DNA from 3 places in the Nocardioides ochotonae genome. Region 3 is predicted to be linked to each of the others. Evidence: predicted binding sites of a transcription regulator. Region 3 holds the regulator's gene; each other region holds the start of a gene.
What was found. Region 3 encodes HrcA, which represses chaperone genes, less so after heat shock. Its sites were predicted from a motif close to TTGGCACTCGNNNNNNNCGAGTGCCAA; they were not measured.

Region 1 (4,929 bases), 2.0 Mb from region 3:
CTCGCCGGCGTAGAACAGGCTCGGCACGAGCACCACGACGTCCTCGGCGACCTCCTGCACGGTCCCCTGGAAGGCGACCTGCTGCTGGGCGAGCAACGCGGCGGTGGGCACGCCGCAGCGGGCGTCGGCCGGGGGCGCGGCCGCGGTGAGCGTGGTGACCGGGGCGGTCTCGTCGGTGGGCTCGATGCTCTCCTGCGCCGCCGGGACGGCAGGCTCACCCTCGTCGTTGGTCAGCATGAGCGCCCCGGCGCCACCGATGACGACGAGCGCGGCTGCGGCCACCAGCCAGGTCAGGGTGCTGCGGTTGCGGGTGCCGTCCTGGCGGGTCTCGGTCGTGGGGTCGTCGCTCATCGTGATCTCCAGGAGTCGGGCCACCCCGGCGGGGTCGGCCGGTGGGAGGGAGGCAGCGGGGTCGGCGCCGCGGAGGCGGGCGCGCAGGCGCTCCTGCTCGCGCTGGTCGTCGCTCTCGGGCGAGCGGTCCTCGGTGCGGTCGTTCATCGCTTCCTCCCCTCTCTCGACTCCTCATGTCCGGCACGGCCGTCGGTCTTTCCGGCCTCTTCCAGCTCTTCCAGCTCCTCGCGCAGCCGCTGCCGGGCTCGGTGCAGCCGGATGGAGGCGGCGTTGGCGCTGATCCCCAGCACCTGGGCGATCTCGGAGGCGCCCAGCTGCTCCCACGCCCACAGCCGCAGCAGCTCGGCGTCGTCGGTGCGCAGCGCCGCGAGCGCGCGCCCCACCGGGTCGTCGTCGGTGTCGCCGGGTCCGGGGCTGCTGGACGCCGGCGGGTCGAGGACCGCCACCTTGGCCGCCACCCGCCGCTGCCGCCGGCTGGTGCGCTCGGCGTTGGCCAGGCAGTGGCGCGCGACGCCGTACGCCCACGGAAGCGGGTCCTCGGGCAGCTGCTCCAGGCGCCGCCAGCACACCAGCAGGGTGTCGGCCAGCACGTCGTCGGCGGTGGCCGGGTCGGTACGCCGGGCCAGGAAGCGCCGCAACGGGTCGATCATCGGCGGCACCGCCTGCTCGAACCGTCTGCGCCGTCCTGCCTCGTCCACGCCCTCACCCTCACACAGCCCCGCAGGCGTCCCCGGGCCGCCCGTCCACCTCGTGGTACCCGCCTGCCGGGGGGCTACCGCCCGAGGCGCCACCAGTCACGCCGACTCGGCGGGAAATGCAACGAGGCCCCCGCCGCAGCGGGGGCCTCGTCGTTGGTGCGGGGTGGGGCTGGACTCAGAAGTCCATGCCGCCCATGCCACCGGACGGGTCGGGCATGGCCCCGGCCTTCTCCGGCTTGTCGGCCACGACGACCTCGGTGGTGAGGAACAGCGCGGCGATCGACGCGGCGTTCTGCAGCGCCGAGCGGGTCACCTTGGCGGGGTCGATGATGCCGGCAGCCAGCATGTCGACGTACTCGCCGGTGGCCGCGTTGAGGCCGTGACCGGCCTGCAGGTGGCGGACCTTCTCCGCCACGACGCCGCCCTCGAGGCCGGCGTTGATGGCGATCTGCTTGAGCGGGGCCTCGGTCGCGACGCGGACGATGTTCGCGCCGGTGGCCTCGTCGCCCTCGAGCTCGAGCTTGTCGAACGCGGTCGCAGCGGCCTGCACCAGGGCGACGCCACCGCCGGCGACGATGCCCTCCTCGACGGCAGCCTTCGCGTTGCGAACGGCGTCCTCGATGCGGTGCTTGCGCTCCTTGAGCTCGACCTCGGTGGCCGCGCCGACCTTGATGACGGCCACGCCACCGGCCAGCTTGGCGAGGCGCTCCTGGAGCTTCTCGCGGTCGTAGTCGGAGTCCGACTTCTCGATCTCGGCGCGGATCTGGTTGACCCGGCCCTCGATCTGGGCCTGGTCGCCGGCGCCCTCGACGATGGTGGTCTCGTCCTTGGTGATGACGACCTTGCGGGCCTGGCCGAGCAGGGTGACGTCGGTGGTCTCGAGCTTGAGGCCGACCTCCTCGGAGATGACCTGACCACCGGTGAGGATCGCGATGTCCTGCAGCATGGCCTTGCGGCGGTCGCCGAAGCCGGGAGCCTTGACCGCGACGGAGCGGAAGGTGCCCTTGATCTTGTTCACGACCAGGGTCGACAGCGCCTCGCCGTCGACGTCCTCGGCGAGGATGACCAGCGGCTTGCCGGACTGCATGACCTTCTCGAGCAGCGGCAGGAGGTCCTTGACGCTGGAGATCTTCGAGTTGGCGATGAGGATGTAGGGGTCCTCGAGGACCGTCTCCATGCGCTCGGTGTCGGTGACGAAGTAGGCCGAGATGTAGCCCTTGTCGAACCGCATGCCCTCGGTCAGCTCGAGGTCGAGGCCGAAGGTGTTCGACTCCTCGACGGTGATGACACCTTCCTTGCCGACCTTGTCCATCGCCTCGGCGATGATGCCGCCGACGGTGGTGTCAGCAGCGGAGATCGAGGCGGTGGAGGCGATCTCCTCCTTGGTCTCGATGTCCTTGGCCATCGCGAGCAGCTGGGTGGAGACAGCCTCGACGGCCGCCTCGATGCCGCGCTTGAGGCCCATCGGGTTCGCACCCGCGGCCACGTTGCGCAGACCCTCGCGGACCATCGCCTGAGCGAGGACGGTCGCGGTGGTGGTGCCGTCGCCCGCGACGTCGTCGGTCTTCTTGGCGACCTCCTTGACGAGCTCGGCGCCGATCTTCTCGTAGGGGTCCTCGAGCTCGATCTCCTTGGCGATGCTCACACCATCGTTGGTGATGGTGGGCGCGCCCCACTTCTTCTCGAGAACGACGTTGCGGCCCTTGGGACCGAGGGTGACCTTGACGGCGTCAGCGAGCGTGTTCATGCCACGCTCGAGGCCGCGCCGGGCTTCCTCGTTGAAAGCAATAAGCTTCGGCATAACTCCTGGGATCCTTAACGATTGGAGTTCTGGGGTCCGGGCGATGGGCTGCCCGCGACGGACGGCCTGCGCGACTCGGCGAACCCTTCTCGCCTGCGCGTCGACCTCAGCTGGCATCGAACCGGTGTTGTCACTCTCATCATAAGAGTGCCAGCCCCATGTTTAGCACTCGCCCCATGCGAGTGCAAGGAATCTGCCCGATCCCCGAGCCCTCCGCAACGGGCCGTGTGGGTGCCCGCTCAGCCGAGCTGGCGGGCGACCAGGTCGGCGAAGCGCGTCGCGGTCGCCGGCTCGACGTCGAAGTAGAGGCCGGGCTCGATCAGCTCCAGCTCGCTCAGCACCCACCGGCCCTGCCACTGCATCAGGTCGACGCGCGCGTAGGTGAGGTCGGCACCGGTGAGCCCGGCGGCGGCCCGGACGGCGTCCTCGGCGACGACCGCCTGCTCCTCCCCCAGCGGCACGGCGCGCGAGCGGCCGCCGTACAGCTCGTGGACGCGGATCTCGCCGCCCGCGGTGCCGGCGGTGGACTTGTCCACCTGGCTGACCGCGCCGCCGCCGAGCACGAAGACCGAGACCTCCCCGGACGTGCGCACCGACTCCACCAGCGGCTGGACGACCCAGGGCGCCGCGGTCAGGCCCTCGAGGCGCTCGTCTGCCAGGGACTCCGCCACCACCACGCCGACCCCGCCGGCGCCGGTGCGCGGCTTGATCACCACGCTCCCCCATCGCTCGAGCGCGGCCCCGAGCCCGGCCACGAGCGTGGCGTCGTCGAGCAGCTCGGTCGGGACCGCGGGCACCAGGTCGGCGAGCTCGGTGAGGTAGGCCTTGTCGGCGTTCCAGGCGAAGACCTCGGGGCCGTTGAGCAGCGGCGTCGCGACCGACGTACGACGGGCCCAGGCCAGGAACTCCGGGGCGCGGCGGTGGTAGTCCCAGGTGGAGCGGACCGCCACCAGCCGGGCGCCCGCCCAGTCGACGTCCGGGTCGTCCCAGCACGCCCAGGCCGCGCGGACGCCGCGCTCGGCGAGGGCGTCCACCAGCAGGTCGCCGCCGGGCTCGCCGTCGGGCATCAGGGCGAAGGTCGCGAGCAGCACGTCGGTCATCCGGCGAGGACCACCGGCTCGTGGGTGACCGGGAAGCTCACGGACGCGGCGATGAAGCAGTTCGCGGAGGCCTCGCGGTGGATCTCCGTGGCGAGCGCGACCTGGTCGGGGTCGGTGATGGTGACCTGGGGGCGCAGCACCACCGAGGTGAACCGGCCGCCCTGCCCGACCTGCTCCATGGTGGCGACGGGTGCGTCGGCGTAGGCGGTGACCACGATGCCGTGCTGGACCGCGGAGTGCAGGTAGGACAGCAGGTGGCACTGGCTCAGTGCCCCGAGCAGGAGCTCCTCGGGGTTCCAGCGCGAGCCGTCGCCGCGGAACGGGACGTCGGCGGAGCCGGCCAGGTCCGGCTTGCCGTCGGCACGGAGCAGGACGTCGCGGTCGTAGTCGCGGTAGCCGCTCGTGCCCGAGCCGCGGTTGCCCTGCCAGGTCAGGTCGAGGCGGTAGTGGTGCTCCACGCCGCCCAGCCTAGGGCCGGGCGACGCGTCGATGGCTCAGCAGCCGCCGGCGACCGCGGGGATGACCGAGACCTGAGCGCCGTCCGGGGTCGGGGTCGCCAGGTCCTCGAGGAAGCGGACGTCCTCGTTGCCGACGTAGACGTTGACGAAGCGGCGCAGCGCGCCGTTGTCGTCGAGGATGCGCCCCTTGATGCCGGCGAAGTTGGCCTCGAGGTCGTCGATGACCTCCGCCAGGGTCGCGCCGGTGGCGCTCACCTCGGACTCGCCGCCGGTGTAGGTGCGCAGGATGGTCGGGATCCGGACGGAAACGCTCACGGGGTGCTCCTGGAGTGCGAGTGCGGGGAGGGGATCAGACGATGCCGGAGTCGCGGAACGCGGCGTAGTTCGGCTCGATCGTCGCGCGGGCGCCGACCACGTCGGCCACCGCGTCGAGGGTCTTCAGGCCGTGGCCGGTGTTGATGACGACCGTCTCCAGGCTGGTGTCGAGCTGGCCGGTCTCGACGAGCTTCTTCAGCACGCCG
Region 2 (4,929 bases), 700 kb from region 3:
GTCGACGCCGGCTCACCCTGCCGGGTGAGGTGCGTCCGATGGCGGGGGACACGCCCGGGTTCCCCGCGGGGTCCTCGCGCAACGCGGGCCGGCTTTGTAGCGTGCCGCGGACGGGGGCGGCCCTCGCCCCGGAACGCTACGCGAAGGAGCGCCCATGCGCACCGTGCTCGACAAGCTCATCTCCTGGACCGGACTGGCGCTCGCCGTCGTCCTGCTGGCTGCCGGAGGACTGCTCACCTGGGCGAACGTCTTCATCGACGACCAGGTGGAGCAGCAGCTGACCATGCAGGACATCACGATGCCCGAGGGGCCGGCGCTGGAGAGCCTGTCCGCGGAGGACCGTGACGCGCTCGAGGAGTACGCCGGCACGCCGCTGGACAGTGGCCCGAAGGCCAAGGCCTTCGCCGACCACTACATCCTCGCCCACATGAACGCCTCCAGCGACGGGCGCAGCTACGAGGCGGTCAGCGGGGAGTACAACGCGATGACCGACGAGGAGAAGGCCTCCGAGGCCGGCCAGGCGATGGCCGGGCTGCGCGAGAGCCTGTTCATGGGCAGCACCCTGCGCGGCCTGCTGCTCTACGGCTACGCCTTCGCCACGATCGGCACCATCGCCGGCTACGCCGCGATCGCCGCGTTCGCCGGTGCCGCGGTGATGCTGGTGCTCGCCGCGCTCGGCTTCGTGCACGCCCGCCGGACCCGTACGACGGAGTCGGCCCCGGTGGCAGCCACCGTCTGACCCGCGCCGGTGGGTCCGCTCAGAGTGGACGCACCAGCAGTGCCGTGCCCGCGCCGGCGACCCTCGTCATCACCAGGGTCGCCGGCGTGTCGCCGTCCAGGGCCAGCCGCTTGCGCAGCTGCTCGGGCACGACGTCCACGCCGCGCTTCTTGATGGTCAGGGTGCCGATGCCGCGGGCCCGCAGCGCGGCGCGCAGCGGCTTCTCGCGGTAGGGCAGCTCCTCGAGCACCTCGTACGAGCGCGCGTACGGCGTGGGGGAGGCGTCCGGCGAGGTCACGTAGGCGATGTGCTCGTCGATCAGGGTGCCGCCGGTGAGCGCGGCGACCGCCGTCACCAGCCCGGCGCGCACGACGGCGCCGTCGGGCTCGTGGAGGTAGCGCTGCACCGGGCCGACGCCGACCGCGGCGGCGCCGGGGTCCTCCTCGTCGGTCAGGGTCGCCAGGCCGTGCTCGGCGATGACGGTCGCGCGACGCGCCACGGTCGCCAGCCGGCCCGACCACAGGGCGGCCTCCTTGACCTCGCCGTGGTCGCTCACCCACTCGGCCTCGACGCCGGCCGGGACCAGGGCGTGCGGGATGCCCGGGGCGACCTTCACGCAGGAGTCGCGCGCCAGCAGCCGCTCGACGAAGGACCACGGCGGGGTCCAGTCGTCGACGTCGAAGGAGCGGCCCCGCGCGCTGCGGCGCGCCGGGTCGGCGTACGCCACGTCGAACGGCGCGGTGTCGAGGGTGGTCGCGTCGGCGACCATCGCGGCGCCCTCCAGGCCGAGCGCGGCCAGGTTGGCGCGGGCGACCTCGACGCGCAGCGGGTCCAGGTCCACCCCGGCGGCGGTCATCCCGGCGCGCGCGGAGGCGAGCAGGTCGCCGCCGATGCCGCACCCGAGGTCGATCACGGTGCGGGCGCCGAACGCCGTGAGGCGCGCCGCCCGGTGCGCGGCCACCGGGGCGCGGGTGGCCTGCTCGAGCCCGTCCGGGGTGAAGTACATGCGGGCCGCGTCGGCGCCGAACTTCGCGACCGCGCGGCGTCGTAGGACCGCCTGGGTGACCGCGGCGGCGGCGTGCTCGGGGGCGGCGAGGCGGCGCAGCGGCGTCTGGGCGCGGAGCGGGTCGAGGTCGGCGAGCTCCTCGGCGCGGGCCAGCAGTCGCTGCCCCTCGTCGGTGAGCAGCCAGCGGAAGGCGTCGAGGTCCACGCCGCGATCCTGTCAGGTCGACGCCGGGCGCCACGCACCTGGCACCGGTGCGATCGGGAGGACGAACGACGGGGTTGCTCTGGCACTCAGTCGAGGAGAGTGCTAGTTTTCTGACTGGCACTCTCCTTTGGAGTGTGCCAGCGCCTGACAAGACCGGTGCGACACCCGCGACGGCGTACCGCGTCCACAGGCACCCCACGTGCATCACACATCGCTACGAAGTGCCAGAAAGTGGAGGTCGACATCGTGTCGGTCAGCATCAAGCCCCTCGAGGACCGGATCGTCGTCAAGCCGCTCGAAGCGGAGCAGACCACGGCCTCTGGCCTGGTCATCCCGGACACCGCCAAGGAGAAGCCCCAGGAGGGCGAGGTCGTGGCGATCGGTCCCGGCCGCTTCAACGAGGACGGCGACGAGCGCATCCCCATGGACATCGCCGTGGGTGACAAGGTCATCTACAGCAAGTACGGCGGCACCGAGGTCAAGTACTCCGGCCAGGAGTTCCTGATCCTCTCGGCCCGCGACGTGCTCGCGATCGTTTCCTGATCCTCTCGATGGTCCGGCACGTCCCGGCCGGCCCGTCCGGGCCGGCCGACGTGCCGGACCTTCGTTCTTTCCGCCTTTCCTGAGGAGAGCAATGCCCAAGATCCTGGAGTTCGACGAGCACGCCCGTCGCTCGCTCGAGCGCGGCGTCGACGCGCTCGCCAACGCCGTCAAGGTGACCCTCGGCCCCAAGGGCCGCTACGTCGTCCTGGACAAGAAGTGGGGCGCCCCGACCATCACGAACGACGGCGTCTCCGTCGCCCGTGAGATCGAGCTGGACGACCCGTTCGAGAACCTCGGTGCCCAGCTCGCCAAGGAGGTGGCCACCAAGACCAACGACATCGCCGGTGACGGCACGACCACCGCCACGGTGCTCGCCCAGGCGATGGTCCACGAGGGTCTGCGCGCCGTCGCGGCCGGCGCCAACCCGATGGGTGTCAAGCGCGGCATGGACGCCGCCGGCGAGGCCGTCAGCAAGGCACTGCTCGAGGCCGCCCGCGAGGTCGACTCCAAGGAGGACATGGCCTCGGTCGCCACGATCTCCAGCCGCGACGCCCACATCGGCTCGCTGCTCGCCGAGGCCTTCGACAAGGTCGGCAAGGACGGTGTCATCACCGTCGAGGAGTCCAACACCATGGGCACCGAGCTGGAGTTCACCGAGGGCATGCAGTTCGACAAGGGCTACATCTCGGCGTACTTCGTGACCGACCAGGAGCGCATGGAGGCCGTCCTCGACGACCCCTACATCCTCCTGCACCAGGGCAAGATCTCGGCGATCACCGAGCTGCTGCCGCTGCTGGAGAAGGTCATCCAGGCCGGCAAGCCGCTGTTCATCATCGCCGAGGACGTCGACGGCGAGGCGCTGTCGACCCTGGTGGTCAACAAGATCCGCGGCATCTTCAACGCCGTCGCGGTCAAGGCCCCCGCCTTCGGTGACCGCCGCAAGGCCATGCTCGAGGACATCGCGGTCCTGACCGGCGGTCAGGTCGTCGCCCCGGAGATCGGCCTCAAGCTCGACCAGGTCGGCCTCGAGGTCCTCGGCCAGGCGCGTCGCGTGGTCATCACCAAGGACGACACCACGATCGTCGAGGGCGCCGGCGAGGCCGCTGCCGTCGAGGGCCGCGTCGCCCAGATCAAGGCCGAGATCGAGGCCACGGACTCCGACTGGGACCGTGAGAAGCTCCAGGAGCGTCTCGCGAAGCTCGCCGGTGGCGTGTGCGTGATCAAGGTCGGCGCCGCCACCGAGGTGGAGCTGAAGGAGAAGAAGCACCGCATCGAGGACGCCGTCTCCGCGACGCGTGCCGCGATCGAGGAGGGCATCGTCGCCGGTGGCGGCTCCGCCCTCATCCACGCGGTGTCCGTGCTCGACGACAACCTCGGCCTCACCGGCGACGAGGCGGTCGGCGTGCGCGTGGTCCGCAACTCCGCGGTCGAGCCGCTGCGCTGGATCGCCGAGAACGGTGGCGAGAACGGCTACGTCGTGACCACCAAGGTCCGCGAGGGCTTCGAGGCCAACGGCTTCACCTTCGGCTTCAACGCCGCGACCGGCGAGTACGGCGACCTGGTCGCCCAGGGCGTCCTCGACCCGGTCAAGGTCACCCGCTCGGCGCTCGTCAACGCGACCTCGATCGCCGCGATGCTGCTGACGACCGAGACCCTGGTCGTCGAGAAGCCTGCTGAGGAGGAGGAGCCCGCGGCCGGCGGTCACGGGCACGGTCACGGCCACTGAGCCCACCGCTCCACACGCACGACGGCGCCGATCCCCGCGAGGGGGCCGGCGCCGTCGGCGTACCGGGGGGTCTCAGCAGTCCGGCTGCGCCGGCGGCCGCTCCACGTCGCGCCGGCGCCAGATCGTCGCCTCGCCGTCGCGGCAGGTGATCTCCTCGGGGACGTAGCGCTCCTCGACGTCGCGGCGCAGCAGCTCGCCGGCCTCGAGGTCCCACGAGGTGAACGGGAACCACTCGACCAGCCAGGTCGGGGCGTCGGGGCCGGTGACGAGCGCCCGCAGGTCGGCGAGGTCGGGATCCAGGGTGCGCATCGGCAGGCTCCACAGGTGCTCGTACGGCGAGTCCAGCCCGCTGCTCAGCTGCAGGTCCGCGCGGCCGCCGAACACCGTCAGGGTGTCGCCCCGCTCGGCCACGTCGCCGATCGCGGTGCCGGTCCGCGCCTGGTCGATCTCCTGGTTGCCGGCGAGGTTGTGGACCGTCCAGACGCACAGCGACACCGCGCAGGACAGCGCCGCGAGCACGATGACCGCGCGCACCACGCGTCCGGGCCCCGAGCGACGCCGTGACAGCAGCGCCGCGGCCAAGGCTGCGGACGGCACCAGGGCGAAGAGGTAGTCGGGCCAGAAGCTGCCGCCGAGCACCATCCCGAACGCGTCGTAGACGAGCATGGCGGCGACCGCCGCCGCCAGCGGGGCGTCCTCGCGCAGCTCGCTGCGCAGGTGGGCCACGAAGCC
Region 3 (4,929 bases):
GCGACATCGGCTCAGTGGTTGAACGCGTCGCGCAGCCGGCCGAAGACCGACTTGGAGCCGGGACGGACCTGTCCGCCCGGGTTCTCCTCGCCCCGCAGGGCGGCGAGCTCGCGCAGCAGCTCCTCCTGGCGGGCGTCCAGACGCGTCGGGGTCTCGACGGCCACCGCGACCACGAGATCGCCGCGCCCGCCGCGCAGGCCGGGCACACCGCGCCCGCGCAGCACCTGCTGGCTGCCCGACTGGGTGCCCGGACGCACCTCGAGCTCGAACTCGGTCTCCTTGCCCTCGCGGTCCTCCTCGTCGAGGTCGGCCTCGAGGGTGGGCAGCGTGAGCGTCGTGCCGAGCGCCGCGGCGCTCATCGGGACCGTGACCGTGCAGTGCAGGTCGTTGCCCTGGCGCACGAAGGTCTCGTGCGGGGCGACCCGGATCTCGACGTACAGGTCGCCGGCGGGGCCGCCGCCGGGGCCGACCTCGCCCTGCTCGGCCAGCTGCACGCGCACGCCGTCGTCGACGCCCGCGGGGATCTTGACGGTGAGGTTGCGGCGCGAGCGGACCCGACCCTCGCCGGAGCACTCGCGGCAGGGGTCGGGGATGATCGAGCCGAGGCCGCGGCACGCCGCGCACGGGCGCAGCGTGCGGATCTCACCGAGGAAGGACCGCTGCACGTGGGCGACCTCGCCCTGGCCGTGGCAGGTCTCGCAGGTCACCGGCTTGCTGCCCGGTGCCGCACCGTCGCCGTGGCAGGTCTCGCAGAGCACGGCGGTGTCGACCTTGAGCTCGCGAGTGACGCCGAACGCCGCCTCGGCGAGCTCGACCTCGAGGCGGATCAGGGCGTCCTGGCCGCGCTGCACGCGCGAGCGCGGGCCGCGCCCGCCGCCGGCGCCCGGCTGGCCGCCGAAGAAGGCGTCCATGATGTCGGTGAAGGAGAACCCGGCGCCGGCGCCGAAGCCACCAGCCCCGCCGGCGAACGGGTCACCGCCGCGGTCGTACGCCGCGCGCTTCTGCGGGTCCGAGAGCACCTCGTAGGCGTGGCTGACGACCTTGAACTGCTCCTGCGTCTCCGGGTCGGGGTTGACGTCCGGGTGCAGCTTGCGCGCGAGCCTCCGGTAGGCCTTCTTGATGGTGTCGGCGTCCGCGTCGCGGGCGACACCGAGAAGCTCGTACAGGTCCTGGCTCAACGTCTGCTCTCTCTGCTGGGCGGTGCGGGACGGGGGCCGCCGGGAGGCGGCCCGAAGGGGTGCGAAACGGGGAGCGATCCGGCGCTGGTGCCGGTCAACCCTCCTCGAGGATGCGCGACACGTAACGGGCGACGGCGCGCACCGCTGACATCGTGCCGGGGTAGTCCATGCGGGTCGGTCCGACGATGCCGAGCGTGGCCACGGCACCGTCGCGCGGGCCGTAGCCGGTTGCCACCACGCTCGTGGAGGAGAACTGCTCGTAGGGACCCTCCGCGCCGATGCGGACGGTCAACGCCCCGCCGGAGGTCGCCTCGCCGAGGAGCTTGAGCAGCACGACGTGCTCCTCGAGGGCCTCCAGGAGCGGGCGGACGGCGGAGTCGAAGGAGTCGCCGTAGCGCGCGAGGTTGGCCGCGCCACCGACGGCGATCCGCTCCGAGGAGCGGTGGTCGACCATCGCCTCGACCAGCGCCTCGACCACGGATGCGGTGTGCACGGCCTCCGGCACCGGCCCCTCGGGGACGATGTCGCGCAGCGCGGTCGCGGCCGCGGCGATCGCCTCACCGGTGGCCGCGCGGTTGACGCGGGTGCGCAGGTCGGCGAGCGCCTGCTCCTCGATGCCCGCCTCGAGCTCGACGATGCGCTGCTCGACCCGCCCGGTGCTGAGGATCAGCACCGCGAGCAGCCGGGTCGGGGTCAGCGACACCAGCTCGATGTGGCGCACGGTCGAGCGCGAGAGGGTGGGGTACTGCACGACGGCGACCTGGCGGGTCAGCTGGGAGAGCAGGCGCACGGAGCGCTGCACCACGTCGTCGAGGTCCACGGCACCGTCGAGGAACGAGGAGATCGCACGCCGCTCGGCGGCACTCATCGGGCGCACCGTGGTGAGCCGGTCGACGAAGAGCCGGTAGCCCTTGTCGGTGGGGACCCGGCCGGCGCTGGTGTGCGGCTGGGTGATCAGGCCCTCGTCCTCGAGAGCCGCCATGTCATTGCGCACCGTGGCGGGCGAGACGCCCAGCCCGTGCCGCTCGACCAAGGCCTTGGAGCCCACCGGCTCCTCTGTCGCGACGTAGTCCTCGACGATCGCGCGGAGCACGGCGAGCCTGCGGTCCTCCTGCATGTCTCGCCTCCCTGATCTGATCGCACCGAGTGGAACTCGGCAATGAACCTAGCGCCATCGCTGCGCAGCGCTGGCACTCCTCACCCCGGAGTGCCAATCCTACTAGGCGTTCCGCCCACTCGGTGGAATCCGCACTCGCCCGACGTGGGCAGGAAGGTTAGGCTGGCCTTACTTACGTAGGAGGAGCCGTGACCGCAGACCCCACCACCCGTCAGCTGCTCGATCCCGACCAGGACGCCGACCACGCCCGCAGCGTGCTGGCCTGCCCCGCAGCCGTCACCGTTGCCATCGAGGGGGCCGTCGAGGGCCGTGCCGGCGGTCACGACGACACGGCCGCCACCGGCCTCGGCGTGGAGGACCGTCACGGCACTCCCACCTTCCACTGCCCCGCCGGGTCGGGCCTCGCCGACGCCGCCGCCCGCGGCGCCCGTGCCACCCTCACCGTCACCAGCGGGCTCGGTGCTCCCGGCGCCGCCGAGCGCGGCACCCGGCTGCTGGTGTCGGGTCGCCTGGCCGTGGGCGGCACCAGCAGCTGCCGCTGCTGCGCGGATGCCCGCTCGACCGTCGTGCTCGCCCCCGAGAAGGTCCTGCTCGCCCAGCCCGGATCGCCGGCGGTCGAGGTGTCGCTGAGGCACTTCCGCTCCGCCGAGCACGAGCTCAACACCGGCTACCTCCAGCGGATCGCCCGCCATGTGGCGCAGGAGCACCAGGACGACCTGCGCCGCACCGTCTCGGTCGCCACGGCCACCCCGCTGGAGGAGGTGCTCGGGGTCGGGCTCACCGACCTGACCCGCGAGGGCGTCAGCGTCGGGTGGATCGACCTCCAGGGCGCCCACCTCTCCCCGCTCCGCTTCCCGCGCCCGGCGCGCAGCGCCTCCGAGCTCGGCGCGATGCTGCGCCGCGAGCTCGACGCGGGGCCCTGCTGAGCACGACGCCGTAGGCTCACCCGCGTGAGCTTCAGGGAGGTCGCCGACCGGGTGTGGGTCGCGCGTCATGAGTGGTTCGACGTCAACGTGACACTCGTCGGCGGCGCGGACGGCCTGCTCGTGGTCGACACCCACGCCTCCGACCGCGCCGCGCGCGCCGTGGTCGACGACGTGCGCCGCCTGGGCCACGGCGAGGTGGTCGCGGTGGTCAACACCCACGAGCACTTCGACCACACCTTCGGCAACGGCGCCTTCCGCCGCGCCTACGGTCCGATCCCGATCCACGCCCACGAGGTCGCCGCGGCTGCGACCCTCGAGGCCGGCGCCCGCGCCCAGCAGGAGTACGCCGCCGACCCCGACGACCCGCACCGCGAGGAGGTCCTCGGCACCGAGATCGTCCCCGCCGACCACACCTTCTCCTCCGCGCGCGCCCTCGACCTCGGCGACCGCCTCGTCGAGCTGGTCCACCCCGGCCGCGGCCACACCGCCGGCGACCTGGTCGTGCGGGTCCCGGACGCCGACGTGCTGCTGGCCGGCGACCTCGTCGAGGAGTCCGCCCCGCCGTCGTACGGCCCGGACAGCCACCCGATGGAGTGGCCGCTGAGCCTGGACCTCGTGCTCTCGCTCACCACCGCGGACAGTGTGGTGGTGCCGGGACACGGCGCGGTGGTGGATCGCGGGTTCGTGGAGGAGCAGCGCGGCCTGATCGGGGTGGTGGCCGAGACCGTCCGCGACCTCGCCGGGCGCGGGGTCCCACTCGAGCGGGCGCTCGCCGACGCCGAGTGGCCGTGGCCGCGCGAGCACCTGGTGCACGCCGTACGACGCGGCTATGAGCACCTCCCGCGCGCACAGCGCCGGTTGCCGCTCGTCTGAGCGGGTACTTCCGGGCATGAGCGAGGAGACGCCGCACCACGACGACCCCCACGAGCACGACCACCACCACGTCCCCATCGACATCCCGGACGACGAGCTCCCCGAGGACCTGAGGCCGACCGACGACAACCCGCTGGCCAAGGGCCTCCCGCCCGGCCAGGGGGTGGCCGGCCTGCTCGAGGAGGGCAAGCACGCCACCGAGGACGACGAGGACGAGGACGGCACCGCCGAGCACAAGGCGTAGGACAGGTCACACCCGGGTCCTCGCGCGGCGCGTCTCGCGCCGAGTGTCGGTGGGCCGACCTAGCGTGGTGCGGGTGACCGATCGTTACGGCTCCGACGTCCTCTCCGGCGACTGGCGCGCGCCCAAGCGCGGGCGCGCGGTCGAGACCTCCGCCGACCCCGGCCTGGTCGTGGAGGAGGTCACCACCGACTGGGTGGGCGAGATCGTCGCGGTCGACCGCGACCTGCACACCGTCACCCTCGAGGACCGCCGCCACAAGCGACGCACCTTTCCCCTCGGCGCCGGCTTCCTGCTCGAGGGCAAGCCGGTCATCCTCACCGCTCCGGTGCGCCGGGTCGCGCCCGCGAAGCCCACGCGCACCGCGTCCGGCTCGGTGGCCGTCCATGACGCGAAGGCCCGCGTCGCGCGCGCCAGCCGCATCTTCGTCGAGGGCCGCCACGACGCCGAGCTGGTCGAGAAGGTCTGGGGCGACGACCTGCGCATCGAGGGCGTGGTCGTGGAGTTCCTCGGCGGCGTCGACGATCTCGCCGACCACCTGGTCGACTTCAAGCCCGGTCCGCAGCGGCGCGTCGGCGTGCTGGTCGACCACCT

Region 1: a site for HrcA is predicted at 3,013-3,039, ahead of groL (chaperonin GroEL). Genes of this name have one in related genera too.
Region 2: a site for HrcA is predicted at 2,008-2,034, ahead of groES (co-chaperone GroES). Genes of this name have one in related genera too.

What each region holds. Positions count from the first base shown of each region.
Region 1 is NZ_CP061769.1:588,240-593,168, reverse strand. Features, by position in the region: gene HBO46_RS02890 (flagellar basal body-associated FliL family protein) at 1-498, opposite strand, end outside; gene HBO46_RS02885 (RNA polymerase sigma factor) at 495-1,049, opposite strand; gene groL (chaperonin GroEL) at 1,225-2,850, opposite strand; gene HBO46_RS02875 (ATP-grasp domain-containing protein) at 3,090-3,950, opposite strand; gene HBO46_RS02870 (OsmC family protein) at 3,947-4,408, opposite strand; gene HBO46_RS02865 (MoaD/ThiS family protein) at 4,445-4,723, opposite strand; gene thrC (threonine synthase) at 4,758-4,929, opposite strand, start outside.
Region 2 is NZ_CP061769.1:3,527,758-3,532,686, reverse strand. Features, by position in the region: gene HBO46_RS17015 (hypothetical protein) at 155-739, shown strand; gene HBO46_RS17010 (class I SAM-dependent methyltransferase) at 759-1,928, opposite strand; gene groES (co-chaperone GroES) at 2,175-2,471, shown strand; gene groL (chaperonin GroEL) at 2,563-4,197, shown strand; gene HBO46_RS16995 (ArnT family glycosyltransferase) at 4,270-4,929, opposite strand, start outside.
Region 3 is NZ_CP061769.1:2,825,929-2,830,857, forward strand. Features, by position in the region: gene HBO46_RS13725 (16S rRNA (uracil(1498)-N(3))-methyltransferase) at 1-7, opposite strand, end outside; gene dnaJ (molecular chaperone DnaJ) at 12-1,178, opposite strand; gene hrcA (heat-inducible transcriptional repressor HrcA) at 1,273-2,295, opposite strand; gene HBO46_RS13740 (hypothetical protein) at 2,484-3,221, shown strand; gene HBO46_RS13745 (MBL fold metallo-hydrolase) at 3,246-4,094, shown strand; gene HBO46_RS13750 (hypothetical protein) at 4,111-4,338, shown strand; gene HBO46_RS13755 (DUF3097 domain-containing protein) at 4,412-4,929, shown strand, end outside.